Regions from separate parts of the Arthrobacter sp. CG_A4 genome, predicted to be linked through region 2. Evidence: predicted binding sites of a transcription regulator. Region 2 holds the regulator's gene; each other region holds the start of a gene.

Region 1 (10,097 bases), on a different contig from region 2:
AGATGGCGGTGATCTGCGGGACACCGACGCCGGCAACAACACGGGTGGTGCAGATCGATCCCGGGCCCACGCCGACCTTGATGCCGTCGGCGCCGGCGTCGATGAGCGCCTGGGCGCCTTCGCGGGTGGCGGCCTGGCCGCCGATGATGTCCACGTGGGCGGCGGCGGGATCCGCCTTCAACCGGCTGATCATGTCCAGCACACCCTGCGAGTGGCCGTTGGCGGTGTCGACGAAGAGGACGTCCACGCCGGCGTCGATCATGGTCATGGCACGTTCCCAGCCGTCACCGAAGAACCCGATGGCGGCACCGACTCGCAGCCGGCCCGCCTCGTCCTTGGTGGCCAGCGGGTATTGCTCGGCCTTGGTGAAGTCCTTGGTGGTGATGAGGCCCTTGAGCCGGCCCTGCTCGTCCACCAGCGGGAGCTTCTCAATCTTGTTGGTCGCCAGCTTGTGCGAGGCTTCCTCGCGGCTGATGCCGACGTGCCCGGTGACGAGGGGCATCTTGGTCATAACGTCGCTGACGAGCCGGAGCGGGAAGTCCGCCTCCGGCACGAAGCGGGTGTCGCGGTTGGTGACGATGCCCAGCAGCCTCATGCCCTCGTCCACGACGGGCAGGCCGGAGACCCGGTAGTGCGAACAGATTTCATCCAGCTCGGCCAGCGTGGCCTCGGGGCCGATGGTCAGCGGGTTGGTGATCATGCCGGACTCGCTGCGCTTGACCCGGTCGATCTGGTCGGCCTGATCGGCGATCGAGAGGTTGCGGTGCACGACGCCGAGACCGCCCTGGCGGGCCATCGCGATGGCCATCCGGGACTCAGTGACGGTGTCCATGGCGGCGGACAGCAACGGCGTCTGGACCGTGATGCGCCTGGAGATCCGGGATGAGGTGTCCGCCTCCGAAGGAATGACATTAGTGTGGCCCGGCAGGAGCAGGACATCGTCATAGGTCAGGCCGATGAAGCCGAAGGGGTCGTGTCCGGGCTGGGTCATGAGTGCGCCTCTTACCTTGGTTGCAGGGTGTCACGGGTAGGGGTTGCAGCAGATGACCAGCCCGTCATTACGGGCATGGCCTGTGCAGAAGTGTTGAATAGATAGTAGAACCTTGGCGGCGATCCCCATATTCCGGGCCGGTAATGTGAGCAACCGCACGGGCTTCGCCGGCCGCCGGCGCAGATGGGGAATCCGGGTTTTGGTCCTGGTCCAGCAAAGCGATATCGGCATCGACGACGTCTGGCCTCCGCGAACTGGAGTCCCCTGCCGCCCTGCTCCTGATGACGGGTCCACGAAGAACCTCGCGATCTCGCAAAGCCCGGCAGGAACAGCTGTGCGATGCTCACCGCGGTCGAGGGCGTTGGGCAGGTGACCCTCGAACCCCTCCAAAAGGCCGGATGACGACCGGTCCCCCTACAAGCCCGCCGGACCCCCGCGTCACCGGGATACGGTTACCGCACTTTATGTCAGTGTGGTGGGAGTCGAAGGAGGTGGGCACGTGATCGTGCAACTGCGAATTTGTGTCCCGGAGAAGTTGTCCCCGGCTGTGGTGGACTGCTGCTCCGGCGAGATCGGCGTCGCCGAAGTCGCACGCCATTCCGGCGCCTCCCTAGTTCCACCGGGAGACGTCATCCAGGTCCTGCTGGCACGCGAATCCGTGGAGCGGCTGGTGGAGAAACTCCATGCGCTGAAAGTCCAGGAAGTGGGGTCGATCTCGGTCACCACGCCGGAGCTGGTGCTCTCGGACCGGGCGGATCAGGCTGAGGCGGCCGCCCCGGGCGAGGGTGCCGACGCCGTGATCTGGGACGAGGTGTCCCGGCAGACAGGTGAGGACTCGCGGCTGACTTGGAGTTACCTGGCGTTCCTCGTCCTCGCGACCCAGCTGGCGGCCATCGGCATCGTCACGGATTCGACCATCGCCATCGTCGGGGCGATGGCGGTGGGGCCGGAGTTCGGCCCGCTGGCGGCCCTGGCGGTGGCACTCGTGCGGCGGCAGTGGCGGCTCGGCCGCGGCGCGGCACTCGCGCTCGGCGTCGGCTTCCCGGTGGCCATGCTCGCGGCAGCCCTCACGGCCTGGCTGTCAGTGCCGCTCGGTCTTTTTCCCGCCGATGTGCTCGACCGCGGCTCCGCGGTCGATTTCATCTACCACCCGGGGCCTTATTCGCTGATCGTTGCCGTGCTGGCCGGGATCGCCGGAATGCTGTCCGTGATCAGCCGCCGGTCCGCAGCCCTGGTGGGCGTCTTCATCTCCGTCACGACGGTCCCGGCCGCCGGATTCGTGGCGGTGGCACTGGTCCTGGGCGAGTACCAGAAGGCGGCCGGATCGGCGCTCCAGCTGGGGTTGAATCTCGTGGGAATCGTGGTGGCGGCTGTTGCCGTCCTGATCTTCTACCGGCTGATTACCAGGCGGCTTCCGCGGGACGCCGCGCTGCGGCTTCGCCGAAGGGCGCTCCGCTCCCGGCCCTGACTCAAGCGTCCCGCCACGAAAAGAGGGACCGGAACAGCTCGCGCTGGTCCGGTCCCTCTCCTTCTATGTGCTGGTGAAGCTGCGGTGCCGGTCAGGGCGCCGCCGGCGAGGCTTAGTGCTGGTGGCCTGCGTGCTGGTCTTCGTCGGCAGGCTTCTCCACCACGAGAGTTTCCGTGGTGAGAACCAGGGCCGCGATGGAAGCAGCGTTGCGGAGGGCCGCACGGGTAACCTTTACCGGGTCGATGACGCCGGCGGCGATCAGGTCTTCGTATTCGCCGGTCTTGGCGTTGAAGCCGTGGTTGTCGGCGGATTCGGCCACCTTGGCGACGACAACGTAGCCGTCGAAGCCAGCGTTCTGGGCGATCCAGCGCAGCGGCTGGGTCAGTGCCCGGCGGACGATGCCGACCGCTGCTGCTGCGTCGCCGTCGAGTGCTTTCACGGCCGGATCCTCGTCGAGCGCCTTGAGGGCGTGGATGAGGGCGGCGCCGCCGCCGGCCACGATGCCTTCTTCGAGCGCTGCGCGGGTCGAGGAGACAGCATCTTCGATGCGGTGCTTCTTTTCCTTAAGCTCCACCTCGGTCGCTGCGCCGACCTTGATCACGCCGATGCCGCCGGCCAGCTTGGCCAGGCGTTCCTGCAGCTTTTCCTTGTCCCAATCGGAATCCGTGCGGGTCAGCTCGGCGCGCAGCTGGGAAACCCGGGCTGCGACGTCCTCGGCCGAACCGGCGCCGTCGACGATGGTGGTGTTGTCCTTCGTGACGGTGATGCGACGGGCGGTGCCCAGCACCTCAAGGCCGACGGTGTCCAGGCTGAGGCCCAGTTCCGCAGAGACAACCTGTGCGCCCGTGAGGGTGGCGATGTCCTGCAGCATGGCCTTGCGGCGGTCACCGAAGCCCGGCGCCTTGACGGCAACGACGTTCAGGGTGCCGCGGATGCGGTTGACGATCAGCGTGGAGAGCGCCTCGCCGTCGACGTCCTCGGCAATGATGAACAGCGGCTTGGAGCTCTGCAGTGCCTTTTCAAGCAGCGGCAGGAAATCCTGGACCGATGAGATCTTGCCCTGGTTGATCAGGATCAGGGCATCTTCGAGGACTGCTTCCTGGCGTTCCGCGTCGGTGACGAAGTACGGGGACAGGTAGCCCTTGTCGAACTGCATGCCCTCGGTGAGGACCAGTTCGGTCTGCGTGGTGGACGATTCCTCGATGGTGATCACACCATCCTTGCCGACCTTGCCGAACGCCTCGGCCAGGAGCTCGCCGATCTCGTCGCTCTGGGCGGAGATGGAGGCAACGTTGGCTACCTGGGTGCCGCCGACCGGACGGGCATTTTCCAGCAGGCGGGCTGCGATGGCCTCGACTGAGACCTCGATGCCACGCTTGATCTCGCCGGGGGCAGCGCCCGCCGCAACATTGCGGAGGCCTTCCTTGACGAGGGCCTGTGCCAGCACGGTTGCTGTGGTGGTGCCGTCGCCGGCAACATCGTTGGTCTTGGTGGCGACCTCCTTGGCGAGCTGCGCGCCAAGGTTTTCGTAAGGGTCATCCAGCTCGACTTCACGGGCGATGGTCACACCATCGTTGGTGATCGTGGGGGCGCCCCACTTCTTGTCCAGCACGACGTTGCGGCCGCGCGGGCCAAGCGTCACCTTAACGGTGTTGGCGAGCTTATCGATGCCGGCTTCGAGCGACCGGCGGGCAGCGTCGTTAAACGCGAGCTGCTTTGCCATGGTTTTGTCCTTTCAAAGACAGAACCCCGCGCAGCAGACCTGTCCGGGATGAATCAGAGGGATCGGCGGCGCGGGGTTCCAAGAGAGTTACTTTACGACGATCGCCAGAACGTCGCGGGCGGACAGCACGAGGTACTCGGTGCCGCCGGTCTTGACTTCAGTTCCGCCGTACTTGGAGTAGATGACAATGTCGCCGACGGCAACATCGATCGGGACGCGGTTGCCGTTGTCGTCAAAGCGGCCGGGGCCTACTGCAACAACTTCGCCTTCCTGCGGCTTTTCCTGCGCGGAGTCCGGGATAACCAGGCCAGAGGCCGTGGTCTGCTCGGCTTCGAGCGGGCGGACAACAATACGATCCTCAAGAGGCTTAATAGAGACCGACAAGGACCTCTCCTATTCGTCAGCAAATTCGTGGACTGTGAAGCTCTGGCGCCATGGCGTGCAGGCCGTCGTCGCGGTGCCGGCAGCAGCCTGGCTGATAGGGCTTCAGGTGTTAGCACCCTCCTAGGGAGAGTGCTAATGATGACTCTATGTAAGGAGTTAGCACTCGGTCAAGGCGAGTGCCAGAAGTTCGTTCCGGGTGAACGCCGGCGCAGCCCGGGACGGGCCCGGATCGGGGCGGGGTAATACCGCCGGCTACCGTTCTCCGAGATCGTCGAAGTCCACGTCTTCGCCGTCTTCTTCGCCCGCGTCCGGGCTCCGCTCGTTGCGGTGGCGGTAGACGACGACGGCGCCGGCGGCGGCCAGGAGGACGCCGGCGCCGAGGAAGACGATGCCGCCAACCCGGGCCGCGGCGTAGGTCTCACGGATGTTGCGTGCCTCGTCGGTGGCGTCCGTGACGTCCTGGCCCCCGACGGAATAGACGGTCGCATTGAAAGTGTCCAGGAAGAAGATGATGACCAGGAGCGCCACGCAGACGACGGCGATGACGCTGCCCGCGATCAAAGCCGGCCGGGCGTACCGGGCGAGTCCCCGGCGGGCGGGCCGGCCGCCGTCGGCGTCCTGGTCGGCGGCGTCGTCGTTCGGGAAGTTTTCGTCCGTGTCGCTGTTCGCCGTGCCGCTGTCGTCCATGCCGTCAACCCTATCGGGCGGACCGGAAGGACCGGGCGCACCGGGCGGACGGCGCCCCAACCGTGTCTGCCCTAGGCTTGACCGCATGGCTGACGCACCGCAGGACCAGATCGCACCGCTCCTCAATCCCGAGGGCTGGGACCTCCTGGCGTCGCTGGGACCCTACCGGGAGGACGACGCCTTCCGGCTGAATGCCTCGCTCCGGAAGGCCGGCCACTCCCCCGAACTGGTCTCCGCCGTGCTCACCCAGTCCCGGCTGCGGACCAGGGCCGAAGCCAAGTTCGGCGAGTTCGCCCGGCAGATGATCTTCACCCAGGCCGGACTGGAGCAGGCAACCAGGCTCCCCGTCGCGGCCCGGCACGCCCAGCGGTTCCTGGCAGCCGGCGTCGCCCATGTCGCGGACCTTGGCTGCGGCCTCGGCGCCGACGCGATGGCCCTGGCATCCCTGGATATCCAGGTGACCGCGGTGGAAATGGACGAGACCACTGCTGCCTGCGCCACGATGAACCTGATCCCGTTCCGGAACGCCACCGTCGTCCACTCGGACGCCACCTCCGTGCCCCTCGACGGCATCGACGGCGTCTGGTTGGACCCGGCCCGCCGCGCCACCTCCACCTCGGGCACTAAACGGCTCTGGGACCCGGAAGACTTCTCCCCGCCGCTGTCCTTTGTCGAGTCCCTGGCCGGCACCGGACTCGCCGTGGGCGTCAAAATGGGCCCCGGCATGCCGCACGACGCGGTGCCGGAGGGCTGTGAAGCGCAGTGGGTCTCGGTGGGCGGGGACGTCACCGAGGTGGCGCTGTGGTTCAACGCGGTCCGGCGCCCCGGGATCAGGCGTGCCGCCCTCCTACTGGGCTCCGAGGGGGCGGCGGAACTCACCAGCGCTGAGGACTTCGACGGTGGCCCGGTGGCCCCGGTCGGTCCGGTCGAGGGCTATCTTTATGAGCCCGACGGCGCCGTCATCCGCGCCGGGCTGGTGGCCGACGTCGCCCTCCAGCTGGGCGGACACCTCGTGGACGAGCACATAGCCTACATTTGCGCCCCGGAACTGCGGGACACCCCGTTTGCCCGGGCCTACCGGGTCCTGGAGGTGATGCCGTACAACGTCAAGTCGCTCAAGGCCTGGGTCAAGGACCACGGCATCGGTGTGCTGGACATCAAGAAACGCGGTACCTCGGTCACTCCGGAGGAGCTGCGCAAGCAGCTGCTGCCCGGCGGCAAGTCCGGCGGCAAGTCCGGAGGGAAGACTGGAGGAAATGCCGCCAGGAAAACAGCCACCCTGGTCCTCACCAGGATCGGCGAGGACCGGGTAGCCATCTCGGTGGAGCCGGTCTAGGGAGCCACTCTGGCTGATTCATCGGGAGGTGAGGTCCAGGGGTAACGGGGTGGAGCACCCGGGCCGGACCTGCCCCCCCCCGGGTCGTGCCGCCGCGCCCGATTTACTGCACCATATTTACTGCCCCCGCATAAAGTCCTCAGCGGCCCGGATCTGCTCATCACTGGGCCGGATGCCGGTGTAGAGCACAAACTGTTCCAGCGCCTGGATGGTGGCCACCTCGGCGCCGGTAATAACGGTCTTGCCGGCTGCACGGGCGGCCCGGATCAGCGGAGTTTCCGCCGGCAGCGCGACGACGTCGAACACCACCGTCGCGGCGTCGACGGCTTCCTGCGGGAAGGACAGCGCCCCCGCATCGGCGCCGCCCGCCACACTGTCTGCCATACCGATGGGTGTGACGTTGATGAGCATGTCCGCCATACCCGTGCCGGCACCGCCGTCGGCATCTGCACTGCCCAGTTCCGAACACCACTTGAAGCCGTACAGCTCCGCGAGCGTCCGCCCGGCGGCCTCGTTGCGGGCGATCACCGTGACGTCCGTGAATCCGGCGTCCCGCAGCGCTGCCACGGTGGCCTTGGCCATACCGCCGGAACCCTTCAACAGCACGGAGTACGAACTCGGCACGGCATTGCGCTGCAGCAGCTGCTCGATGGCCGTGTAGTCGGTGTTGTAGGCGGTGAGCCGGCCGCCGTCGTTAACGATCGTGTTGACCGAGTCAATGGCCTTCGCGGAGGGGTCCATCACGTCCACGAGGGCAATGACAGCTTCCTTGTACGGCATTGAGACCGCGCAACCGCGGATTCCGAGGCCGCGCACGCCGGCGATCGCCTGCGCCAGATCGGTCGGGGCGAAGGCCTTGTAGATCCAGTTCAGGCCCAGCTGTCCATACAAGTGGTTGTGGAAGCGCGTCCCGTTGTTACTCGGGCGGGCCGAGAGGGAGATGCACAGGGTCATGTCTTTATCCAGGATGGGCACCCCTTCATTAAACGACAGCCCGCACAAAACGGCGGCGCGATGCTTCGACGGCACAGAGGCCAATGGCCGGCGGAGCCGGCAGCGACGCGGCGGTAAAGACGCGCCGGGCAAGAGGCGGGCGCGGGGGCCTGTACCGGGACTGCGCTGAGCACCGCAGCGGCCGGGGTCCATTTGTGAACACTTTCACGTCTACGCCGCAACCTGGCCACCGTCCCGGCGCTGCCCCTGCACTAGACTTGGACCACCGTTGCCCTGCCAACTGTCCGGCGACTCCGCCCGTGACTTTGCCAGCCGGAGTTGCGGCAACGTCACAGCAGAACAGTGAAGGGACCACATGAAGATTGACTTCGCTTCATCAAGGCAATCAACTCTTGGTGTGGAATGGGAGCTTGCCCTCGTCGACGCGGAAACCGGCGAGCTGTCCTCGGTCGCCAATGAGGTGCTCCGCGGCGTTGCCGCCCGGCATCCCGAGCTGAACGAGGACGACGAGCACCCCCACATCAAGCAGGAACTGCTGTTGAACACCGTGGAACTGGTCACTGGGATCTGCACCACGGTTGCGGAAGCGAAAGCTGACCTGGAAAGTTCGCTGGCCGCGGTCCGGGAAGTCACTGATCTCATGGGTGTGGAGATCTTCTGCGCCGGGAGCCACCCCTTCAGCCCGCCCCAGCTCCAGCCCGTGACCGACAAGGCTCGCTACGCGAAGCTCATTGACCGCACCCAGTGGTGGGGCCGCCAGATGGTCATCTACGGCGTCCACGTGCACGTCGGCCTCGACAGCCGGGACAAGGTCCTTCCCGTGCTGGACGGCCTGGTCAACTATTTCCCGTACTTCCAGGCGCTCTCCGCGTCCAGCCCGTTCTGGGGCGGCGAGGACACCGGCTATGCCTCGCACCGTGCCCTCATGTTCCAGCAGCTGCCTACCGCCGGCCTGCCGTTCCAGTTCTCCAGCTGGGAGGACTACGAGTCCTACGTCCAGGACATGTTCACCACCGGTGTGATCGACACGCTCTCCGAGATCCGCTGGGACATCCGGCCTGTCCCCAACCTCGGCACCATCGAGATGCGCATCTGCGACGGCCTGGCCACTCTGGAGGAGGTCGGCGCCATCGCTGCCCTGACCCAGTGTCTGGTCGACGAGTTATCCACCACGCTGGACGACGGCGGCACCATCCCCACCATGCCGCCCTGGCATGTCCAGGAAAACAAGTGGCGGGCGGCCCGCTACGGCCTGGACGCCATCATCATCCTCGACGCCGAAGGCAACGAACAACTCGTCACGGACCACATCCGCGAGACGGTCAGGCGGCTTAAGCCCGTCGCGGTTAAGCTCAACTGTTCCGCCGAGCTGGCCGATGTCCTGACGATCATTGAGCGCGGTGCCGGCTACCAGCGCCAGCGCCGCGTGGCGGCAGAGCACGACGGCGACCTGCGCGCCGTCGTCCTGGACCTGGTCAAGCAGATGCGCAAGGGCCCCGAAGCCTGACTCCGGACGTTCCGGGCCTGCGCCTCAGGCGAAGATGGTGGTGACCGGCATGGACGAATCCGGTGCGAAGCCGATGCCGCTCGGCCCAATCCCGGCCATCACCAGCTGGGCCCCGAGGGCCGCCACCATGGCGCCATTGTCGGTGCACAGCCCCGGCGGCGGGACGGTCAGACGGATCCCGGCGGCACTGCAACGCTGCTCGGTCAGCTGGCGCAGCCTCGAGTTCGCGGCCACACCGCCGCCCAGCAGCAGCTCGGTGATGCCGTTCTCCCGGCAGGCCAGCACGGCCTTGGACGTAATCACATCCACCACGGCTTCCTGGAAGGCTGCGGCGATGTCCGCCACCGGGACCGGCTGGCCGCGGGCTTCGAATTGCTCGACGCAGCGGGCGACGGCGGTCTTGAGTCCGCTGAAGGAGAAGTCGTAGCGGTGCGGTCCGGGTTCATCGGCGGTGCCCATGTACTTCGGCTGGGTGAGGCCGCGGGGGAATCGGATCGCCTTGGCGTTGCCCGTGCGCGCCAGCTTGTCGATGGCCGGGCCGCCCGGATAGCCCAGGCCCAGCAGCCGCGCCACCTTGTCATATGCCTCGCCGGCGGCGTCGTCAATCGTGGAGCCGAGCAGTTCGACGTCGTCCGTGATGTTCCGGATCCGCAGGATCTCGGTGTGGCCGCCGGAGACAAGCAGCGCGCCCAAATTGTCCGGAAAGGTCTCCGGCAGGGTTTCCGGCAGCGCCCCCGACGGCGGTGCCCCGCCGTCGTCCGCCCGGAGCAGGCCCACGCCGACATGAGCCACAAGGTGGTTGATCGCGTACAACGGTTTACCGGTGGCGACGGCGAGGGCCTTGGCCGCGCAGACGCCGACCATCAGGGCTCCGGCGAGTCCGGGACCGGAAGTGACGGCGATGGCATCGATGTCCGCCAGGGTCACACCGGCTTCGGCCAGCGATTCCCGGAGGGTCGGGACGAACGCGTCGAGGTGGGCGCGGGATGCGATCTCGGGAATGACGCCGCCGAACCGGACATGCTCCTCCATCGAGGAGGCCACGGT
Region 2 (9,730 bases):
GCCTGCGAAGGCGCAGTGCTCCTGGTGGACGCGGCCCAGGGCATCGAGGCCCAGACCCTCGCCAACCTCTACCTGGCGATGGAAAACAACCTCACCATCATCCCCGTCCTGAACAAGATCGACCTCCCGGCCGCCCAGCCCGAGAAGTACGCGGCGGAACTGGCCAACCTGATCGGCGGCGACCCCGACGGCGTGCTCCGCGTCTCCGGCAAAACCGGCATGGGTGTCGAGGTGCTGCTGGACAAGATCGTCCGAGACCTGCCCGCCCCGGTGGGTGACCCCAACGCCCCCGCACGCGCCATGATCTTCGACTCGGTCTACGACACATACCGCGGTGTGGTCACCTACGTCCGCGTGGTTGACGGCATGCTGCATCCCCGCGAACGCATCCAGATGATGTCCACCCGTGCCACCCACGAACTTCTCGAAATTGGGGTCAGCTCCCCGGAGCCCACCCCGTCCAAGGGCCTCGGCGTCGGCGAAGTGGGCTACCTCATCACCGGGGTGAAGGACGTGCGCCTGTCCAAGGTGGGCGACACCGTCACCAATCTGGCCAAGCCTGCCACCGAATCGCTCCCCGGCTACGCGGACGCCAAGCCGATGGTCTTCTCCGGCCTGTATCCGCTGGATGGCACGGACTATCCGGTGCTCCGCGATGCGCTGGAGAAATTGATGCTCAACGATGCCGCGCTGGTGTACGAGCCCGAGACGTCCGCCGCGCTGGGATTCGGCTTCCGGGTGGGTTTCCTGGGCCTGCTGCACCTGGAAATCACCCGTGAGCGGCTCGAACGGGAATACAACCTGGACCTGATCTCCACGGCCCCCAACGTGGAATACGAGGTGACGCTGGAGGATAAGAAGGTCGTCCACGTCACGAACCCCAGCGAGTACCCCAGCGGAAAGATCGCCGAAGTCCGCGAGCCAATGGTGTCCGCCACCATCCTCGCGCCGAACGAATTCGTCGGCGCCATCATGGAACTGTGCCAGAGCCGGCGCGGTGTGATGGGCGGCATGGACTATCTTTCCGAGGACCGGGTGGAAATCCGGTACCGCCTGCCGCTGGCGGAAATCGTCTTTGATTTCTTTGACATCCTCAAATCCAAGACCCGCGGCTATGGGTCTTTGGACTGGAAAGCCGACGGCGAGCAGGCGGCCGATCTGGTCAAGGTGGATATTATGCTCCAGGGCGAGCAGGTGGACGCTTTTTCCGCGATCACCCACCGGGACAAGGCCTATGCCTACGGCGTGATGATGACGGGCAAACTGCGCGAACTGATTCCGCGGCAGCAGTTCGAGGTACCCATCCAGGCTGCCATCGGCTCCCGGATCATTGCCCGCGAAAGCATCCGGGCCATCCGCAAGGACGTGCTCGCCAAGTGCTACGGCGGTGACATCACCCGGAAGCGCAAACTACTGGAAAAGCAGAAGGAAGGCAAAAAGCGCATGAAAATGGTGGGCCGCGTCGAGGTACCGCAGGAAGCATTCATCGCCGCCCTCACCACGGACGAGTCCAAGGACAAGGCCAAGAAGTAGCGGTGCCTGCTATGACTGCTGCCGCAACGCAGGCCGGCCCGGCCAATGCCTAGCGCACTTCCACTGGGTGACCCGGCGCCGCCGGACGGGCTCCTGCCGGCGCAGGCGCTGGAGGCCGCCGCGGCCCGGGCTTTCGGGCTCTACGTGCACATCCCGTTCTGTGCCGTCCGCTGCGGCTACTGCGACTTCAATACCTATACCGCCACGGAGCTCGGCGGCGGGGCATCCCAGGACGCCTACGCCGGCACCGCCGTCGCGGAAGTCGACTTCGCGGCGGAGGCCCTGAAGAACAGCGGCCTGCCGCCGCGCCCGCTCAGCACGGTCTTTTTCGGCGGCGGGACGCCCACGCTGCTGCCCGCGGCAGACCTCGCCCGCATCCTCGCAGCCGCGATCGCGGCGTGGGGCCTGGCACCCGGCGCCGAGGTCAGCACCGAGGCGAACCCGGACTCCGTCACGCCCGAATCCCTGCAGCTGCTCGCCGCCGCCGGCTTCACGCGCGTCTCCTTCGGAATGCAGTCGGCGGTCCCGCACGTTCTGAAGATCCTGGACCGCACCCACACCCCCAGCCGGGTGCCCCGGGCGGTGCAGTGGGCCCGCGACGCCGGCCTCGCCGTCAGCCTCGACCTGATTTACGGCACTCCGGGGGAGTCGGCCGAGGACTGGCGCTACTCGGTGGAAACGGCGCTGTCCTACGGCCCGGACCACATCAGCGCCTACGCACTGATCGTCGAGGACGGCACCAAGCTCGCCGCGCAGATCCGCCGCGGCGAAGTTCCGGGAATCGACGACGACGACCACGCCGCCAAGTACGAACTGGCCGACGAACTCATCTCAGCCGCCGGGCTTGCCTGGTATGAGGTCAGCAACTGGTCCCGCACCCCGGAGCAGGCCTGCCGGCACAACCTCGCCTACTGGCGTGGGGATGACTGGTGGGGGATTGGTCCGGGGGCGCACTCACATGTGGGGGGCGTGCGCTGGTGGAACGTCAAACACCCCACCGCCTACGCGAACCGGCTGGGTTCCGGACTCTCGCCCGCCGCGGGGCGGGAGACGCTTGATTCCGCGACCCGGAACGTGGAGCGCGTTATGCTCGGGGCCCGGCTGAACCCAGGGCTGGAGATCTCCGGCCCCGGCGGGCTGGGGGACACAGGGCGCCACGCCGTCGCCGGACTCATCGCCGACGGCCTCGTGGACCCGGCCGCCGCCTTCAAGGGCCGCCTGGTGCTGACGTTGAAGGGACGGCTGCTCGCCGACGCCGTAGTGCGCCGCCTCCTGCCCGACTAGGGCCGTCAAACGTGGGCCCACGCCCGCAGGGTTCCCCGGCCGGGCTTGCGAGGTTAGGGTGCGGGGCGGGGACTACTTGATCCAGCGAAGGTTGAACTCGTAACGGTGCGGCTGGCCCCGGTTGACGTGAATGCCGGCCGCTACCGAGAAGCACGTCACAGCAATCCAGATGACCGTGGCGAGCACGGCGAAGACGTTGCCAACCACCGGCACAAAAACCAGGAGATTGGCGATCACCGCGGCGATCGTCGGGGGCAGCGTGAAGTTGAGCGCTTCCTTCGACTCCTGCGCCGTGAACGGGCCGCGGTCCTTGAAAATCAGGTAGACCAGCAGCGACGGAACGCAGCCCAAAATGCCGCCAAAGTGCGCCAGGGTGGCCCACTGCCGGTCCTCATTTGCCGTCAGCGGCAGCGCATTTGCGGGAACGCCTTGATAAGGGGGTTGGCCATGGCCGGCCTGGGTGCCCGGCTGTTCGCGTGCGTTATCTGCCACGGGTTCGTCCTTCGGATTGCGGTGATGCCTTGGAGCCTGGAAGTTCGCAGGCCGCGGGAGAAGCGCAGCCGACGTTCCAAGAATACGTGCTCGGACGGCCAAACGAAGATCAGGGTCCGCGAACGGTGCTGCCCGGCCGCGATCGCGCGTGGAGAAATGTCCGCATGGAGAAATGTCAGGGCACGGTGAGGAAGTCGATGACCTCTTCGACCCGGCCCAGCAGGGACGCTTCCAGATCGGCGTAGCTGCGGACGGCGCCGAGGAGCCTTTGCCAGCCCAGGCCGACATCCTCCTTGGTGCTGTGCGGCCAGCCGAACGCCGTCAGGATGCCGGTCTTCCAGTCCACGCCGCGGGGGATCACGGGCCACTGCTCGATGCCCAGCACTGCGGGCCGGATGGCCTGCCAGACGTCCACATAGGGGTGGCCGACGATCAGGACATTGCCCTTGGCCCCGGGCGAGGCCATCACGGCGTCGGCAATCCGTGATTCCTTGGACTGAGGCACGAGGTGGTCCACGAGCACGCCGAGACGGCGGCCGGGACCGGGCCCGAATGCCGCCACCGCGCCCGCGAGGTCGTCAATGCCGTGCAGCGGCTCGACGACGATGCCCTCCACCCGGAGATCGTCGCCCCAGACCTTCTCGACGAGTTCGGCGTCGTGTTTTCCTTCCACCCAGATCCGGCTGGCTTTAGCGACCTGGGCCCGCTGGCCCCCCACCCGGACCGAACCGGACGCCGTGCGCGTGCCTCCTGCCGGTGCCGGGGCGGGCCGCGGCGCCGGCGGCGTCAGCCGGATCGGCCGGCCTTCCAGCAGGAAGCCGAAGCCAAGCCGGAAGGACCGCGACCTGCCCCGGCGGTCCTCCAGCGCCACAACATGCATCCCGCCGGACTTCTCCACCCGTGTGACGGCACCGACCCAGCCGGACTGCACGTCCTCGAGCACCATGCCGCGTTCCACCGGCACCTCGGGCAAACTGGTCTTGGCGGGGGCGGACAGGTCCTGGGGGCCCCAGTTCTGGTACGACATCTGTTACACACTGCTTTGCGCTTGGAATGATAGGGCGGGGTGTGCCCGAAAACACGAGCCCCTGGAACAACGCCTGGAGCGGATTCAATGCTAACAACGCGGCGACTCATATTAGACTTGTTAGCACTAAGGCATGTCGAGTGCCAGCCGCGGGCCGCCCGGGCCCCGGCGGGAAAGAACGGCCGGGCCCGCTGCCTGGGCCGGCTGCGAATGCAGGACCGTCGATTGGAGGTGCAGTGTGAGTGAACCGCGCAAACTCGAAGTGCTGCGCGCCATCGTCGAGGACTATGTCCACTCGCGTGAACCCGTCGGATCAAAGGCGCTCGTGGACCGGCACCACCTGGGCGTTTCCAGCGCCACGATCCGCAATGACATGGCGGCACTCGAGGATGAGGGCCTCATCACGGCCCCGCACACGAGCGCCGGACGGATCCCCACAGATAAGGGATACCGGCTCTTCGTGGACCAGATTTCGGCCGTCAAGCCGCTCTCCCAGGCCGAACGGCGGGCCATCCAGGCGCTGCTGGAGGGATCCCAGGACCTCGACGACGTCCTGGACCGGACGGTGCGGCTCCTTGCCCAGCTGACCAACCAGGTCGCCGTCGTGCAGTACCCCCACCTCAGCCGCGCCAGGATCCGGCACATCGAATTCGTCCTGCTCGCGCCCCGGAAGGTGCTGGCGGTCCTGATCGCTGATACCGGCAAGGTAGAGCAGCGCGTGATCGACGTCGGGCAGGACTTCGGAGACGAGGCCCTCGCAGAGCTGCGGACCCGGTTCCTGGGCAGCCTCTCCGGCACCGCGTTGAACCTGCTCCCGCAGTCGCTGCTCGCCGTCATCGCCGGCTGTCCGCCTGTCCGGCGCAGCGCAGCCCAGGCGCTGGCCCGCGGGCTGGAAGCCCTGGCCGTCAGCAGCCGCGAGGAGCGGATGGTCATGGCCGGGACCGCCAATCTGGCCCGGTCCACCGTGGACTTCCCACTGAGTATCGGCCCGGTGCTGGAAGCCCTCGAGGAGCAGGTGGTCATGCTCCGCCTGCTCAGCGATATGGCGGCGGACCCGCGCGGCGTGACGGTGAGCATCGGCCGGGAGAACCCGTATGACGGGCTCGCGGAGGCATCGGTGGTCGCGACGGGGTACGGGCCCGATGCCACCGCCAAGGTGGGCGTGCTGGGGCCCACCCGGATGGACTATCCCACCACCATGGCCGCCGTCCGTGCGGTGGCCCGCTACCTTTCAAGGATTCTCGGGCCCTAACGGACCGACACCAGACTTCTTGCCCCCAACAGGTAAGTACAACCAGGAAGAGATACACACTTTGAGCAGCCATTACGACGTTCTTGGAGTCTCCCGCGAGGCAACGGGAGAAGAAATCAAGAAGGCTTACCGCAAGCTGGCACGGAACCTCCACCCGGATGTGAACCCGGGGGAGGACGCCTCGGACCGTTTTAAGTCCGTCACCCATGCCTACGAGGTGCTCTCCGATCCGCAGAAACGCCGGATCTATGACACCACAGGAAACGAGAACGGCACCGACAACGGCTTCGGCGGCGGCAGCTACTCGGGCCAGGGATTCGCCTTCCAGGACATCTTCGAGACGTTCTTCGGTGCCGGCGGCCAGGGGGGCCCGGCGTCACGGATCCGCCGCGGCCAGGACGCCCTGATCAGCGTCCGGATCGACCTCCGCGACGCGGTGTTCGGCATCAACAAGAAGCTCGAAGTCGACACGGCCGTCACTTGCCCCACCTGCGAAGGCTCCTGCTGCCGCGACGGCAGCCACCCGGAGCGCTGCGACATCTGCGGCGGCAGCGGCCAGGTCCAGCGCGCCGTGCGATCCATCCTCGGCCAGGTCATGACGGCGGCCCCCTGCGGCAGCTGTGAAGGTTTCGGCACCGTCATCAAGGACCCCTGCAACGAGTGCAACGGGCAGGGCCGGATCCGCAGCCGCCGTTCCCTCACGGTCAAGGTCCCCGCCGGCGTAGCGACCGGCACCCGCATCCAGCTGTCCGCACAGGGCGAGGCCGGTCCTGCCGGCGGACCCTCCGGCGACCTGTACGTGGAGATCCGGGTCAACAACGACGCCACCTACGTCCGCGACGGCGACGACCTGCACGCGAGCCTCAACATCCCCATGACGGCCGCCGCTCTCGGCACCGAGCTCAACCTTGATACTTTTGACGGCCAGCACGGCATCGACGTCAAGGCCGGGACCCAGTCCGGCGAGGTCATCACCCTCCGCGGCCTCGGCGTCACCCACCTGCGCGGCTACGGCCGCGGGGACCTCAAGGTCCACCTGCAGGTTGACACCCCCGCCAGGCTCGACGCCGCCCAGGAGGACCTGCTCCGGCAGCTCGCCAAGCTCCGCGGCGAGCAGTTCACGGAAGGCAAGCTCGCGGCCAGCGGAGGCGTCTTCGCCAAGCTCCGGGACCGGCTCGGTAACCTGTAACGGTGAGCAACCCGGTCTTTTTCACGGCCCCGGGAACCCTCGACCGGCAGGTCCCCGGTTCCACTTTCGTCCTCGACGGCGCCGAGGCCCGCCACGCGGTCACCGTCAGGCGACTCGCGGTGGGGGAGAGGGTGGACATTGCCGACGGCGCCGGCCGGCGCCTGACTGGCACCGTCACCGCCGTCGCCGCCGGTGAGCTGACGGTGGAATGCAGCGGACTTACCGTCGAGTCCTGGCCCGTCATCCGGCTGGTCCTCGTACAGGCCCTCGCCAAGGGCGACAGGGACGTGCTCGCGGCGGAGACCGCGACCGAACTGGGGATCGACGCCGTCATTCCGTGGCAGGCCGAGCGCTCGATCGTACGCTGGAAAGTCGAGCGGGCGGCCAAGGCCCACGCCAAGTGGCAGTCCGTCGTCACGGCAGCAGCCAAGCAGGCGCGCCGTGCCTGGATTCCTGAAGTCCGCTCCCTGGCCGACGCCGCCGGTCTGCAGGCGGCCGTGGCTGGCGCGGACCTCGCCGTCATCCTGCACGAGGACGCGCTGCGTCCCCTGCGTCCGGTGCTGGAGGCCTGGCAGGCGCGCCTCGGCGACCGGCCGCCGGGCGAAGACACCAACGGCGCGCTCGAGGTTTTGCTGATTGTCGGGCCCGAAGGCGGCATCAGCCCCCGGGAGGTGGCCCGGCTCTGCGACGCCGGCGCCGTGACCGCCCTGCTGGGACACCACGTGCTGCGCTCATCCACCGCCGGTCCGGCGGCCACCGTGCTCGCGAGCGACATCCTGGGCCGCTGGTAGCAGGAGACGCTATTGGACGCTGAACCCGCGGGTATCAGCAAACAGGCCCTGGGCCGGGTTGCCGTCCTCCAGCTGGGCAACCCTGATTTCGTAATTTCCCGGACCCAGGTTCACTGAGAGGCTGAAGGCACCGGACTGGCCGGACTGGCCGGGCTCCGCCGAGGCGGCCGCGGTGCCGTTCAGGTAGGTGGTCTTGGCGCTTCCGTCGATCCGGAAGATCTCCCAGCGGAGTTTGCCGCCCGGGACGGTGCTCCGGCCGGAGACTTTGACGGTGCCGTCCTCCACCGGAGTGCCCTCCTGGGGATCAAGGATCCACACCGGGGCGACCAGGCCCGCGCTGCGCGACATCGGAGTGCCGAGCCGGACACGGTTGAATGCGACGTAGTCGGTGTGCCCGTCCACGAGCACCACGACCTGGACCTGCTGGCCGGAGTCGATCAGGCCCGCGCTGGCGCCGGCCGCCGTCGCGGTGTAGACGAGTTGCTGGATGGCCCGCTCGGCCATCGCGGCGTCGACGTTGGCGTTGAAAGCGTCAGCCGAGACGTCCACCGTAATCACGTTCTTGCCGGAAATGGAGCTGGCAAGTTTCTTGGGATTCTGCCACGGGGTGAAAAAGTCCGGATCCAGTGGCTTTTGGGACATCATCACCCGGAGAGCCTGCGTGACAGGGTTTTCCTGCTCCGGAACATCGCGGAACTCGCGGTACAGGAAGGTATTCTCGTCGCTGCGGCCGATCCAGTACACCGGAGCCTTATTGGAGGCCTGCGCGGTTTCCAGCGGCGCGCTGGTGCTCGGAGCACCCGGGGAGGCCGCGCCGTTCAGGACCGAAGGGGTGCTGGGGTTGCTGCTGCCGGGCTGGGGAGTGACTACGCAACCGGACAGGCCAAGCGCCGCGGGCAGCACCAGCAGCAGCATGCCGGCACGTATCCGCCTGCCGGCTGCCGTCTGTTCAACTCCACGCTGCCTGATTGCCGCTGTCCTCTTCTGCTTGTCGATCCTGCTTGTCGATTCTGCTTGCCGATCGTGCATGCCGCCGGGCGGGGCCGTTGTTCCGTGGCCCGTCCGCCCTGGCAGCGGCCGATTTCCAGCATGGCACAGCGGCGCGGCACGGCACCGTGGTTTGGGACCGGGCCGGTGAACTGCAACGGGAACGATATGAGGCCGATACGAAGTTGATACCAAAAACCGGGAACAGGGCCCGGCGGCGGCCGCCGGTCCGGCCCGGCGGCACACCGGTTCCGCCTGCCACGGCGCCGTGCGGCGCCGTGCGGCGCGCCGCGCTGGCGTAAGATGGGAGGACCCTGAGGGGCCGGAACCAGGAGGCGGACACCGCCGTCGGGCCGGATCAGCGGGACAGACCATTTCCGAGTTGGAGGGGACCAGAGGCCCGCGGGCCAACACCATGACTGAAGCAGCGAACAGCAAGGCCCGGATCAGCGCCGGAGGGCGCCCCGCAGGAGACTTTCCCCACTCCCTTCCAGGGCTGCGGACGGAGGTGGTCCTGTTCGACAACGCCGACCAGATGGTCCAGTCCCTCGGCAGTCATGACGAAGCCCTGCGTTTCATTGAGATCCAGTTCCCCGCCGTTGACTTCCATGTCCGCGGGAACGAGCTCTCGATCAGCGGGCCGTCAGCGGATGTGCCGCGGATCATGCGGCTGCTCAACGAGGTGCGCGAGCTTGTCGCCAGAGGCACCGTGGTGACCCCCGCCGTGCTCAAGCAGCTGGTTTCGCTGCTTCGCAGCCAGTCCCTGCAGAACCCGGTCGACGTGCTCACCCACAACATTCTCTCAAGCCGGGGCAAAACGATCCGCCCGAAGACGCTGAACCAGAAGAACTATGTGGACGCGATCGACGCCAACACCGTGATCTTCGGGATCGGCCCGGCAGGAACCGGCAAGACGTACCTGGCGATGGCCAAGGCCGTCCAGGCATTGCAGCAGAAGGAAGTCAGCCGGATCATCCTGACCCGTCCCGCCGTCGAGGCGGGGGAGCGGCTCGGGTTCCTGCCCGGCACGCTGAGCGACAAGATCGACCCCTACCTGCGGCCCCTTTACGACGCATTGCACGAAATGATGGATCCCGAGTCCATTCCTCGGCTGATCGCGGCCGGCACCATCGAGGTTGCCCCGCTCGCCTACATGCGCGGACGCACCCTGAACG
Region 3 (10,097 bases), on a different contig from region 2:
TCCGGCCCGGCCTTGCCTCAGCAGACCTGCGGGAGCGCCGCTGCCAAAAGGACTGCCAAAGCGACCAGATGTGAGGGAGCGTCCGGGGGCGGGGGCGGGTTAACGCCGACGGCGGCCCCACCCGAAGGTGGGACCGCCGTCGTTGAACGGATAGTTCAGGTGGCTTGGAGCCGGGTGGTTAGAAACCGCCCATGCCGCCCATGCCGCCCATGTCGTCGCCGCCGCCCATGGCCGGGGAGTTCTTCTCCGGCTTGTCGGCCACAACGGCCTCGGTGGTGAGGAACAGGCCGGCAATGGATGCCGCGTTCTGCAGGGCGGAGCGGGTGACCTTGACCGGGTCGTTGATACCGGCAGCCAGCAGATCGACGTACTCGCCGGTTGCAGCGTTCAGGCCGTGGCCGGCAGGCAGCCCGCGGACCTTGTCGACGACAACGCCCGGCTCGAGGCCGGCGTTGAAGGCGATCTGCTTCAGCGGGGCGTCGATGGCAACGCGGACGATGTTCGCGCCGGTTGCTTCGTCACCCGTGAGGTTCAGGTTGGCGAAGGCCTTGAGGCCGGCCTGGATCAGGGCAACGCCACCGCCGGCGACGATGCCCTCTTCGACGGCAGCCTTCGCGTTGCGGACAGCGTCCTCAATGCGGTGCTTGCGTTCCTTGAGCTCAACTTCGGTTGCGGCGCCGGCCTTGATGACTGCAACGCCGCCGGCCAGCTTGGCCAGGCGTTCCTGCAGCTTCTCGCGGTCGTAGTCGGAATCGGAGTTCTCGATCTCGGCGCGGATCTGCGAAACGCGCCCGGCGATCTGGTCGGCGTCGCCTGCACCCTCGACGATGGTGGTCTCATCCTTGGTGACGACGACCTTGCGGGCGCGACCCAGGAGTTCGAGGCCGGCGGTTTCAAGCTTGAGGCCGACTTCCTCGGAGATGACCTGGCCACCGGTGAGGATGGCGATGTCCGCGAGCTGCGCCTTGCGGCGGTCGCCGAAGCCCGGAGCCTTGACGGCGACGGATTTGAAGGTGCCGCGGATCTTGTTGACGATCAGGGTGGCCAGGGCCTCGCCCTCGATATCTTCGGCAATGATCAGCAGCGGCTTGGAGGACTGCATGACCTTTTCGAGGACAGCGACCAATTCCTTGACGCTGGAGATCTTCGAGTTGACGATCAGGATGTACGGATCCTCAAGGACCGTTTCCTGACGCTCGGCGTCGGTCACGAAGTAGGCCGATATGTAGCCCTTGTCGAAGCGCATGCCTTCGGTGAGCTCCAGCTCGAGGCCGAAGGTGTTCGACTCCTCGACCGTGATGACGCCTTCCTTGCCGACCTTGTCCAGGGCTTCGGCAATCAGGGCGCCAATTTCGTTGTCACCGGCGGAGATGGATGCCGTGGCGGCGATCTCTTCCTTGGTTTCGATTTCCTTGGCGGAGGCCAGGAGTTCGCGGGTGACGGCTTCGACAGCCTTTTCGATGCCGCGCTTGAGGGACAGGGGATCAGCGCCGGCCGCGACGTTACGCAGGCCTTCCTTGACCAGTGCCTGCGCCAGCACGGTAGCGGTGGTGGTTCCGTCGCCGGCGACGTCATCCGTCTTCTTGGCAACTTCCTTGACCAGCTCGGCGCCGATCTTCTCGTAAGGATCGTCCAGCTCGATCTCCTTGGCGATGGATACACCATCGTTGGTGATCGTGGGGGCGCCCCACTTCTTTTCGAGGACGACGTTGCGTCCACGCGGGCCGAGGGTGACCTTGACGGCGTCGGCGAGGATGTTCAGGCCCCGCTCAAGGCCGCGGCGTGCCTCTTCATCAAATGCAATGATCTTGGCCATAACGGCAGTAGTCCTTTCGGGACAGTCGTTAAGAATGGACCTTCGCTGCGGTGCCCGCGACGGACGATCCTTCCCCGGCAGCCTCTGTACGCCACCGGGTCGGGGATCTCACCACAACCAGGTATTTCTTTCGCTCCCGGACCGGCTGCTCCACGTCGCGGCCGGTGGAACCGGGGCGTCGTTCTGGCAGTCAATACGCGGGAGTGCTAATTCAATAATTAGCACTCCCCCGGGGAGAGTGCAAGCAGTGGGCGTGCCGGGCGGCCCGGTTTCGGCACCGTACCGGCGCTCTGCCGGGGCACAATTCGCTGTGGGCGATTAACTCCCGCCGCTGCTCGCCGTTTCGCTTCCGCTCATTGTGGCCTTGTTGTCCGCGCCGAAGCTGTAGACAACGTAGTGGGCAGACGTCACGTCGCCGTTGGAATCAAAGTTAATCCGACCGGATTCGCCGTCGTAGTCGGGTCGCTTGCCCGCGCGCACGGTGTCGAGGCATTCCTTGTAGCTCCTGCACACTGCGGCCTCTCCGGAGGACTGGGCCCCGCCGGCCGGCTGGGCCTTGCCGCCGGAGACCGCGATCAGTTTCGACGCGATCGACGTGCCGGCGTCGTCCTCCGCCGCGGCCGCCGCGATCACGGCGAGGTTAACGGCGTCGTACGTCTCGGCGGCGAAGGTCATGTCCCGCAGGCCGGGGCCAACGGACACCAGTTCGCCCTGGAAGTGCGCGGACGCAAAAATTCCCGGCAGGATGCCCCGCGCGCCGTCGAGCGCCCGGGAGCCGAGCCCGGAGCCGTACTGGTCAACGGCACCGTCGCTGAGGATGAGCTTCTTGCCGGCCAGGCCGAGGTTGTTCAGCTCGGCGATGGCGCCCTGCGCACCGTCGCGGGCGATGAGGACGACGGCGTCCGGTCCCGCCGCATTCGCCGCGGCAGCCGCCTGCTGGGCCTGGCCCGGCTTGAATTCAGCGACCGTCACGGGGCCGAGTCCGGCCGCCTTGGCCGCCGCGGCAACAGCGTTGGACACGTCCTTGCCGTAGCTGCCTTCCTCGTACACGACGGCGACTGTTGCCGCGCCGCCGTCCCTGGCGAGCTTGACGAGTACGGAGCCCTGCGCAATATCGGCGGCCGAGGTGCGGAAGTAGTAGCCGTTGCTCTTGTAGCTGCTGAGCCCGCTGGCCGTGTTGGCAGGAGAAATCATGGCGATCTTGGCGTTGGAGAGCACATCGATGGCGCCGGGCGCGCGGCCGGAGTCGGTCGGGCCGATCACGGCGTCCGCTTTGGCCGCGACGAGCGCCTTGGCCTGGGCCACGGTGTCCTCGCTGATCGTCTCGGGCAGCAGTTCCACCGGCCTGCCCTTGTGTCCGCCGGCCGCGTTGATCTCCTTGACGGCGAGTTTGGCAGCGGCCAGCTGGGGTGCGTTGAGAAAGCCCTGCTTGCCCGTATTGTCAAGGATGAGTCCGATCCGGAGGGTGCCGTCACCGCTGGCGGCGGCCGTCTCCACACGGACACCGCCGGCGGGCCCGCACCCGGTCAAAGCCAAGGCTGCAACGGCCGCCGCTGTTACGGCGCGCCCCGGCCTGCGTGCACCCGCCCGGCGTCGGGCGGACACCGGCCGCCCGGTTTCCAGTCCGTCAGTGTCCACTGAGGCGTGCGGGCCGTGCAGTGCGGCGGGAAATATCACTAGGCAGGCCGGACGCTCTCGGCCTGCGGGCCCTTCTCGCCCTCGCCGACTTCCAGCTCGACGCGCTGCCCCTCGTCAAGGGCACGGTAGCCCTCCCCGGCAATGGCCGACCAGTGCACGAAGACGTCGGCCCCCGAATTGTCCACGGTGATGAAGCCGTAGCCCTTTTCGGCGTTGAACCATTTGACGGTTCCCAATGCCATGATGTCCACACTTTCAGTTGGCTGACGAACGGCGCACCACAATGTGCGCCGCGGAATGCGAGCCGCAGTATGCACAACGCAGTATGCACAACTCAGTCCGCAAGTACTGTACCCACAGCATCCTCCCGGAGTGCAGGCCGGGGACCGGCCCGGCCTGCAATAGTTATTCAGGCGTGACCGGAGCGGACTACTGGAAGCCGGGCCCCAGCACGACGACCAGCGGCATCTTGAATTCGGCCGACTCCATCATGGTCTGGATGCCGAGCAGCGAGCCCAGTGCCTCGGCGTTACCCTTCTGGGCGGCGCTGCTGTAGAAAATCACGGACGTCTGCTGTCGGACCCCACCCCAGTTACCCATGGGGCCCAGCACCCAGCCCGCGGTGGTGACCGTTCCGCCCGCGCGGCCGGCAAGTCCGGCGGTGGCCGTGCCGTTGTAGATCGCGACCGGCTGGGTCTTGTCGACGACGGCGGCGCCCGCCTTCGGCAGATCCGACGGCGTCGCGGACGCTGAGGGGGCCGGACTCGGTGCGGCTCCGGAGGGGCTGCCGGTGGGAGCTGCGGCGGCGGCCGATGCGGTGGCGCTGCTTCCGTTTTGTCCGGCCGATGCGTCCGAAGAGTTTCCGGGGGAGCTAAATCCGAGCTTCGGCAGGATCAGGAAAGCCACCAGGCCAATGGCCAATGCTGTGGCGCCGACGGCCAGAATGGGTCCGAGACGGCGGCGGCGGGATCCGGCCACTGCACGGTGGACACCCTGGCGCGTGGAGGTCTCCGGGACCCGATCAAATTCATCCCGAGCATATTTGGTCATGGTAGAAACGACGTCCTTGCTGATTTCTTACGAAGTTGCCAGGGCCGGTTTACCGCGCAGGAATCTGCACATCCGGCCATGGTTTTACGCGTCTGAGCCCAAGCGGCGAGCAGTGCGCGCGCGTTGGCGTGACGTACGCAGTCTACGCAACCTCTTGACCAGCATGGGATCGTGCGCCAGGGCATCCTCGGAATCGATGAGCGCGTTGAGAATTTGGTAGTAATGCGTGGCCGACAGGTCAAAGAGCTCCCGGATGGCCTGTTCCTTGGCCCCGGCGTACTTCCACCACTGCCGTTCCAATGCCAGCATCTGCTGGTCGCGGCTGCTCAGCGGCGACTCCAAGCCGGTCCCCTCGGCATCTGGCTCCGCCGCGGAGAGGTGGTCCTGCGCTTGTTCGGCCACAACACGCTCCCTGGCTGGCTCCGAAAAAAAGTATTCCCCCATGCTACGGGCGAATAACAAGCTTGTCATTTGGGACCCTGCGAGAATGGATCCGTGTTTGATTCAGATGCCCCTCATTCCGAGGCTCCTCGTTCCGAGGCCCGGGACCCCGATGCGCTGTTCGGGCTGGAGCAGCCAGCGGCCGAGGGCGTCGGCTTCGCCGAGCTCGCGCGGCTGCCCCTCGCCGAGCTGATGTCCCCTGATTGGGCGGACGCGCTGGCTCCCGTCGAGGGCAAGCTGCGCGACGTTCTGGACGTCCTCGCCGCTGAGGTGGCCGAGGGGCACCTGCTGTTACCTTCGCCGTCGAACGTGCTGCGGGCATTCAGGCAGCCGCTGGCGGGCGTCCGGGTTCTGATCGTCGGCCAGGACCCCTACCCGACGCCGGGCCACGCCGTCGGGCTGTCCTTCGCGGTGGACGGTGCAACCCGGCCTATCCCGCGAAGCCTCGCCAACATCTACAAGGAGCTCAATGCCGACCTCGGCCTGCCGCCGCGGGTCCACGGCGACCTCAGCCGCTGGTCAGCGCAGGGGGTCCTGCTGCTGAACAGGGTCCTCACTGTCCGGGCCGGGGCGGCAGCATCGCACCGGAACAAGGGCTGGGCAGCTGTCACGACGGCCGCCATCGCCGCCGTCGTGAACCGCCGCAGCGCCGACGGCACACCGGCTCCCCTCGTTGTGATCCTCTGGGGCAAGGACGCGGCATCCGTCACCCCGCTGCTGGGATCTGCCCCGGTAATCGCCAGCGCCCACCCCAGCCCGCTTTCGGCCTCGCGCGGCTTCTACGGCTCGCGGCCCTTCAGCCGCGCCAACAACCTGCTTTTGGAGCAGGGCGACGGCACGGTGGACTGGGAACTGCCGCCGCTTCCGTAGAGGGGCTTCACGGTCCGGCTTCCGCCAGCCATCCTGGCTAGGCTTGGTCCCATGACGTCAGCCCCCGCCGACACCTCGGCCACCCGGAAATCGCGACCGCAGACCAACCTTACGGTTCTGCGCCGCGAACAACTTTCACCGCACATGGTCCGGATCGTGGCCGGCGGCCCGGGCTTTGCCGGGTTCGTCAACAACGGCTTCGTGGACCGGTACGTCAAAATGGTGTTCCCGCAGGCCGGGATCGATTACCCGGATCCCCTGGACCTCTGGGAAGTCCGGGAATCCATGCCGCGCGATCAGTGGCCACACACCCGGACCTACACCGTCCGCTGGGTGGACATGGCCGCCGGAGAACTCGCCATCGACTTCGTGATCCACGGCGACGAAGGCCTCGCCGGACCATGGGCGGCCACGGCGCAGCCCGGGGACGCCTTCATCTTCACCGGTCCGGGCGGCGGGTACAACCCGGACCCGGCCGCCGACTGGTACCTGTTCGCCGGTGACGAATCCGCAATGCCGGCCATCGGCGCCGCGATCGAATCCCTGCCGGAAGACGCCCGGGGACTGGCCTTCCTGGAGGTGGACAGCGACGCCGACATCCAATCGATCGGCGCCCCCGCCGGTGTTGAGCTGCGCTGGCTCCTGCGCCGCGGCGTGCCCGCCGGGGCCAGCGGACTGCTGGTCGCCGCGGTCCGCGATGCGGCCTGGCCGGAAGGCCGGGTGCAGGTCTTTGCGCACGGCGAGCGCGGCTATATGAAGACCCTCCGGGAGGTGTTTTACGCACAGCGCGGGCTGGAACGCGGGCAGGTCTCGCTGTCCGGCTACTGGGCGATGGGCCGGGTGGAAGACGACTTCCAGGCGGAGAAGAAACTGCCGATCGGGAAAATTTAACCGGCCGGATCCCACCTCAGGATCCGGCACCAGTGGGCATTGTCGTTGGTTCGTCGAGGGCCGGGCGGGGCGGGATAGCGGGGTCAGGCCGCGCCAAGACCTTGTCGCGCCGGGGGACATGCTCATTCTTTGCGCCCTGGACTGGGCAAAATGACACTATGTCCACCGGCTGCTCCCGGCGCGGGGCATGTCCCTTGGGGCGGGCGTCCAGACCCGGGGATATTTTCGTTGACCTGCTCGGGCGCAGATGGCCGTTGGCAGCGCTCCTTCCCGGTTGCCGGCCGCCACACCGTCTGCCGGCCCGCGAAAGGCCCGGATTTCCGTGGCTCATGACGCCGTGCGACAAAGTAACTGGGCAGGAACGTCACGGCCTGCCGCGTTGGGCGGGTCTCCTCAGGCGTTGGGCGGGCCCGGCGGAGGGGAACCCGGCTTCGCCGCGGGGGACATGCTCATTCTTTGCACCCTGGACTGGGCATAATGACACTATGTCCACCTCCCGGCCCGGGCGCGGGGCATGTCCCTGAGCCGTGCCCTCCCGGCCCCCGGGCCAGGACTCCCGGACGAACTAACGAGAATGCGCACTAACGGTGCCGGGTCTCCCCGGCCGCCCGTGCGCCGCGGCGGACCGGAGCTAACGGCGCCGGGCCCGCCGTCGTTCATTGCTGGACAGGCCCCGGGTGAGCGGTCTAGCGAGCGTGTCGCCGAGCACGATGCCGGCCGCGACGCCCAACACGATCGCCCCGGCGTTAAGCATCCCGCCGGCGCCGATCAGGATCTCGGATTCCTCGATGGTCAGCACATACATGGACCGGAATATAGTGAGTCCGGGCAGCAGGATCAGCGCAGCGGGGACCGCCACGACCAGCTGCGGCGCACCCATCCGGAGCGCCACCACCCGGGCCAGCAAGCCGATGGCGACGGCCGCGAGTGCCGGCGAAAAGCGCGCCCCGATCCCGAGGGCGTCTCCGCCGAGCAGCACCAGATAGCCCACCACGCCCACGGCCGCGGTGGGCAGCAGCAGCGTCCAGCTGGTCTGCTCGGTGATGCCGATCATCAGCACCGCGATGGCGATCAGGATGATCACCGCCCATAACGGATACGCCGGCGGGAATGTTTCGGTCACATCGATGGGTTCCATGCCGGTCATGTCCCCTACCACGAACCCGATGGCGATGCCCGCGACCAGCGCCCCGAACGTCAGCATCGTGGACAGGAACCGGCCGGCCGCCGTGACGGGGAAGCCGTTGATCGCATCCTGCACTGCCGAGACGAGCCGGCCGGTGGGGAGCAGCAGCAGAATCCCGCCGACCACCACGATGGCGGGAGGTATCTGGATGCCTACCGGGTTGCCGAACCGCCACAGGAGCAGCGCGATGAAGGTGACCAGGAAGGAACAGGACGCCGTGATAAAGAAATCCGGTGTGCGCCAGCGTCCCAGCTGCCGGACCAGCAGGCTGACCAGCAGGTTGGACACGAACGCGACGGCAGAAGCGCCCAGGCCGCCGCCGAGCACCCCGACGAAGACGGCGGAGAACACCCCGTACGCCACCGTGACCATCCAGCGCGGGAACGGTTTGGCGCTGTGGGTGATTTCGTCGAGCCGGCGTACCGCCTCCTCGCGGCCCACGCCGCCGGCGACGATATCCGTAACCAGAGAGTGCACCTGGGCGAGGCCCGCGTAGTTGTTGGTCCAGGACCGCACGACGCGCAGCAGCGAGATCGGGGTCTGGTCCCTAGGGGCGTAGTTGATGGCCACCGACTGGTTGGTGATGTCCACCTCGATGTTCTTCAGGCCCAGGGCAGCCGTGATGGCGATGATGCTGGTCTCCACCTCCAGTGCTCCGGCGCCGTACCGGAACATGGACTCGGCCAGATGCAGCGCAAAGTCAATGGTCTTGCGGGCCGAGGTATCCACTCCGCCCACCTGGATCATCGGGTTGGCGTAGGGGCTGCCGGCGAGCCGGTCCACAATACTCATCGGAGCGGTCGGCGGGTTCTCGCCCTGGACCAGCCGGCGCAGCATCCGCTTGGCGGCAGCGTTTTGGTGCACCTGTATGGCCGACATCGGCTCAGTCCTGGGCAGGCCGTCCGTGGGCGGCCTGCGGCGGCCGTCGGGTCCTATGGTCATTCCGGCCTCCCTAATATCCTGTGTGCAGCCGGTTTAGTAGAACTGCTGGCCCGTGCGGCGGGTGTAGAGCTGGCGGGCGACGCGCTCCCCCGCGGCCATCCAGGCCTTGTACTTCAGCGGGCTCAGGACCTGGTCGTAGCAGCCGACAAAGTCCGTGACGGTCTTGCTGAAGCTGGTCTTGAACAGGCCGAGCCCGTGGAACGGGTTGGACGTGTCCTTAAGCTGGCCGCTCGGGGGCGTGCCGCAGAAGTCGTATTCGGTGCAGCCGAGTGCCTTGAGCTGGTTGATGGCCGTCCACTGCACGAGGTGGGAGTCACCGTACTGGCCGCGCTGCTGCAGGGAGCCGCCGTCCTTGTAGGTGCCCTTGCTGCCGTAGTTAATGACGAAGGCGCCCACCGACGGAACGCCGTTCTCGTGGACGAACAAGAGCCGGCCCTGGCCGCGGGCGATGAAGTTGGTCCAGAACTGGCGGTAGTACTCGTATTCGCGGACCCGGACCTGGGACTTGGCCTCCACCGTGGTGGTCATCAGGGCATACATGGCTTGGAAGTTCTCTTCCGTGGGCTCCGCGTTGTGGACCTCCACACCCTCGCGGAGGGCGCGGCGGACGGCGTTGCGGCCGCGGGAATGAAGGTTACGCAGCAACTGGTTTTCCGCCGGGGAGATGTCCAGCAGAGCCGTCGAGTCGTTGGGCTGCAGGTTGTGGGTCTTGACCAGACCGGCACTCTCGAGGACCCGTCTGGCGTCGTCGGAGAGCACGATGTCCGGTTCGATCTTGATCGCGAAGACCCCCAGCCGGGCACGCTTCACAAACTCGGCGTTGGCCGCCACAATGCCTGGGATATCCTCGACCGACGCCACATCGGGGCCCTTGATCAGGTACCAGAGCCTGCCAAGGAGCGGAAAGGACTTCTCGAGAATGAGGTTATAGCTCGTGTAATCGGCGGTCTCATACACCAGGTGCAGGGGCTTCCAGCCGAAGTGCTGCTTGACCTGGGCGAAGGCCTCCGATTGCAGGAGATTGCCGCCGTTGGGGTTTGCCGTGACGTGGGTATCCCAGTTGGCGATCTCTTCGGCAGAGGCAAAGCGGGCAGTGAAGTCACGCAAGGGTGCGGTATCCAATCATGGCGGTGCGAGCGTCGGCGGCATGCGGACATGCAGCTTCAAGTCTATCTGCCCGGCCCCCTGCTCCGGCCCGGCACAGACCCGCTACGCTGGAGGCATGCCGCGTGATCAGCAACCATTGACCGCAGGATCCGGGAC

What was found. The regulator HrcA, encoded in region 2, represses chaperone genes, less so after heat shock. The targets are predictions, from matches to a motif close to TTNGCACTCGNNNNNNNCGAGTGCNAA.
Region 1: a site for HrcA is predicted at 4,723-4,749, ahead of groES (co-chaperone GroES). Genes of this name have one in related genera too.
Region 3: a site for HrcA is predicted at 2,000-2,026, ahead of groL (chaperonin GroEL). Genes of this name have one in related genera too.

The regions. Positions count from the first base shown of each region.
Region 1 covers NZ_JAXCID010000011.1:90,185-100,281, reverse strand. Annotated here, with positions in the region: gene guaB (IMP dehydrogenase) at 1-991, opposite strand, end outside; gene RCH07_RS07080 (DUF389 domain-containing protein) at 1,491-2,459, shown strand; gene groL (chaperonin GroEL) at 2,572-4,182, opposite strand; gene groES (co-chaperone GroES) at 4,270-4,566, opposite strand; gene RCH07_RS07065 (hypothetical protein) at 4,819-5,253, opposite strand; gene RCH07_RS07060 (class I SAM-dependent methyltransferase) at 5,339-6,589, shown strand; gene RCH07_RS07055 (shikimate 5-dehydrogenase) at 6,707-7,564, opposite strand; gene RCH07_RS07050 (glutamate--cysteine ligase) at 7,899-9,050, shown strand; gene tsaD (tRNA (adenosine(37)-N6)-threonylcarbamoyltransferase complex transferase subunit TsaD) at 9,075-10,097, opposite strand, start outside.
Region 2 covers NZ_JAXCID010000005.1:18,328-28,057, reverse strand. Annotated here, with positions in the region: gene lepA (translation elongation factor 4) at 1-1,533, shown strand, start outside; gene hemW (radical SAM family heme chaperone HemW) at 1,579-2,817, shown strand; gene RCH07_RS03455 (DUF4870 domain-containing protein) at 2,890-3,309, opposite strand; gene RCH07_RS03450 (DUF3097 domain-containing protein) at 3,485-4,336, opposite strand; gene hrcA (heat-inducible transcriptional repressor HrcA) at 4,575-5,588, shown strand; gene dnaJ (molecular chaperone DnaJ) at 5,650-6,777, shown strand; gene RCH07_RS03435 (16S rRNA (uracil(1498)-N(3))-methyltransferase) at 6,780-7,568, shown strand; gene RCH07_RS03430 (GerMN domain-containing protein) at 7,578-8,483, opposite strand; gene RCH07_RS03425 (PhoH family protein) at 8,971-9,730, shown strand, end outside.
Region 3 covers NZ_JAXCID010000023.1:24,793-34,889, forward strand. Annotated here, with positions in the region: gene groL (chaperonin GroEL) at 179-1,816, opposite strand; gene RCH07_RS11270 (ABC transporter substrate-binding protein) at 2,135-3,352, opposite strand; gene RCH07_RS11275 (cold-shock protein) at 3,493-3,696, opposite strand; gene RCH07_RS11280 (LytR C-terminal domain-containing protein) at 3,884-4,504, opposite strand; gene RCH07_RS11285 (DUF3263 domain-containing protein) at 4,589-4,948, opposite strand; gene RCH07_RS11290 (uracil-DNA glycosylase) at 5,000-5,815, shown strand; gene RCH07_RS11295 (siderophore-interacting protein) at 5,867-6,706, shown strand; gene RCH07_RS11300 (threonine/serine ThrE exporter family protein) at 7,338-8,834, opposite strand; gene RCH07_RS11305 (lipid II:glycine glycyltransferase FemX) at 8,868-9,941, opposite strand; gene RCH07_RS11310 (TspO/MBR family protein) at 10,057-10,097, shown strand, end outside.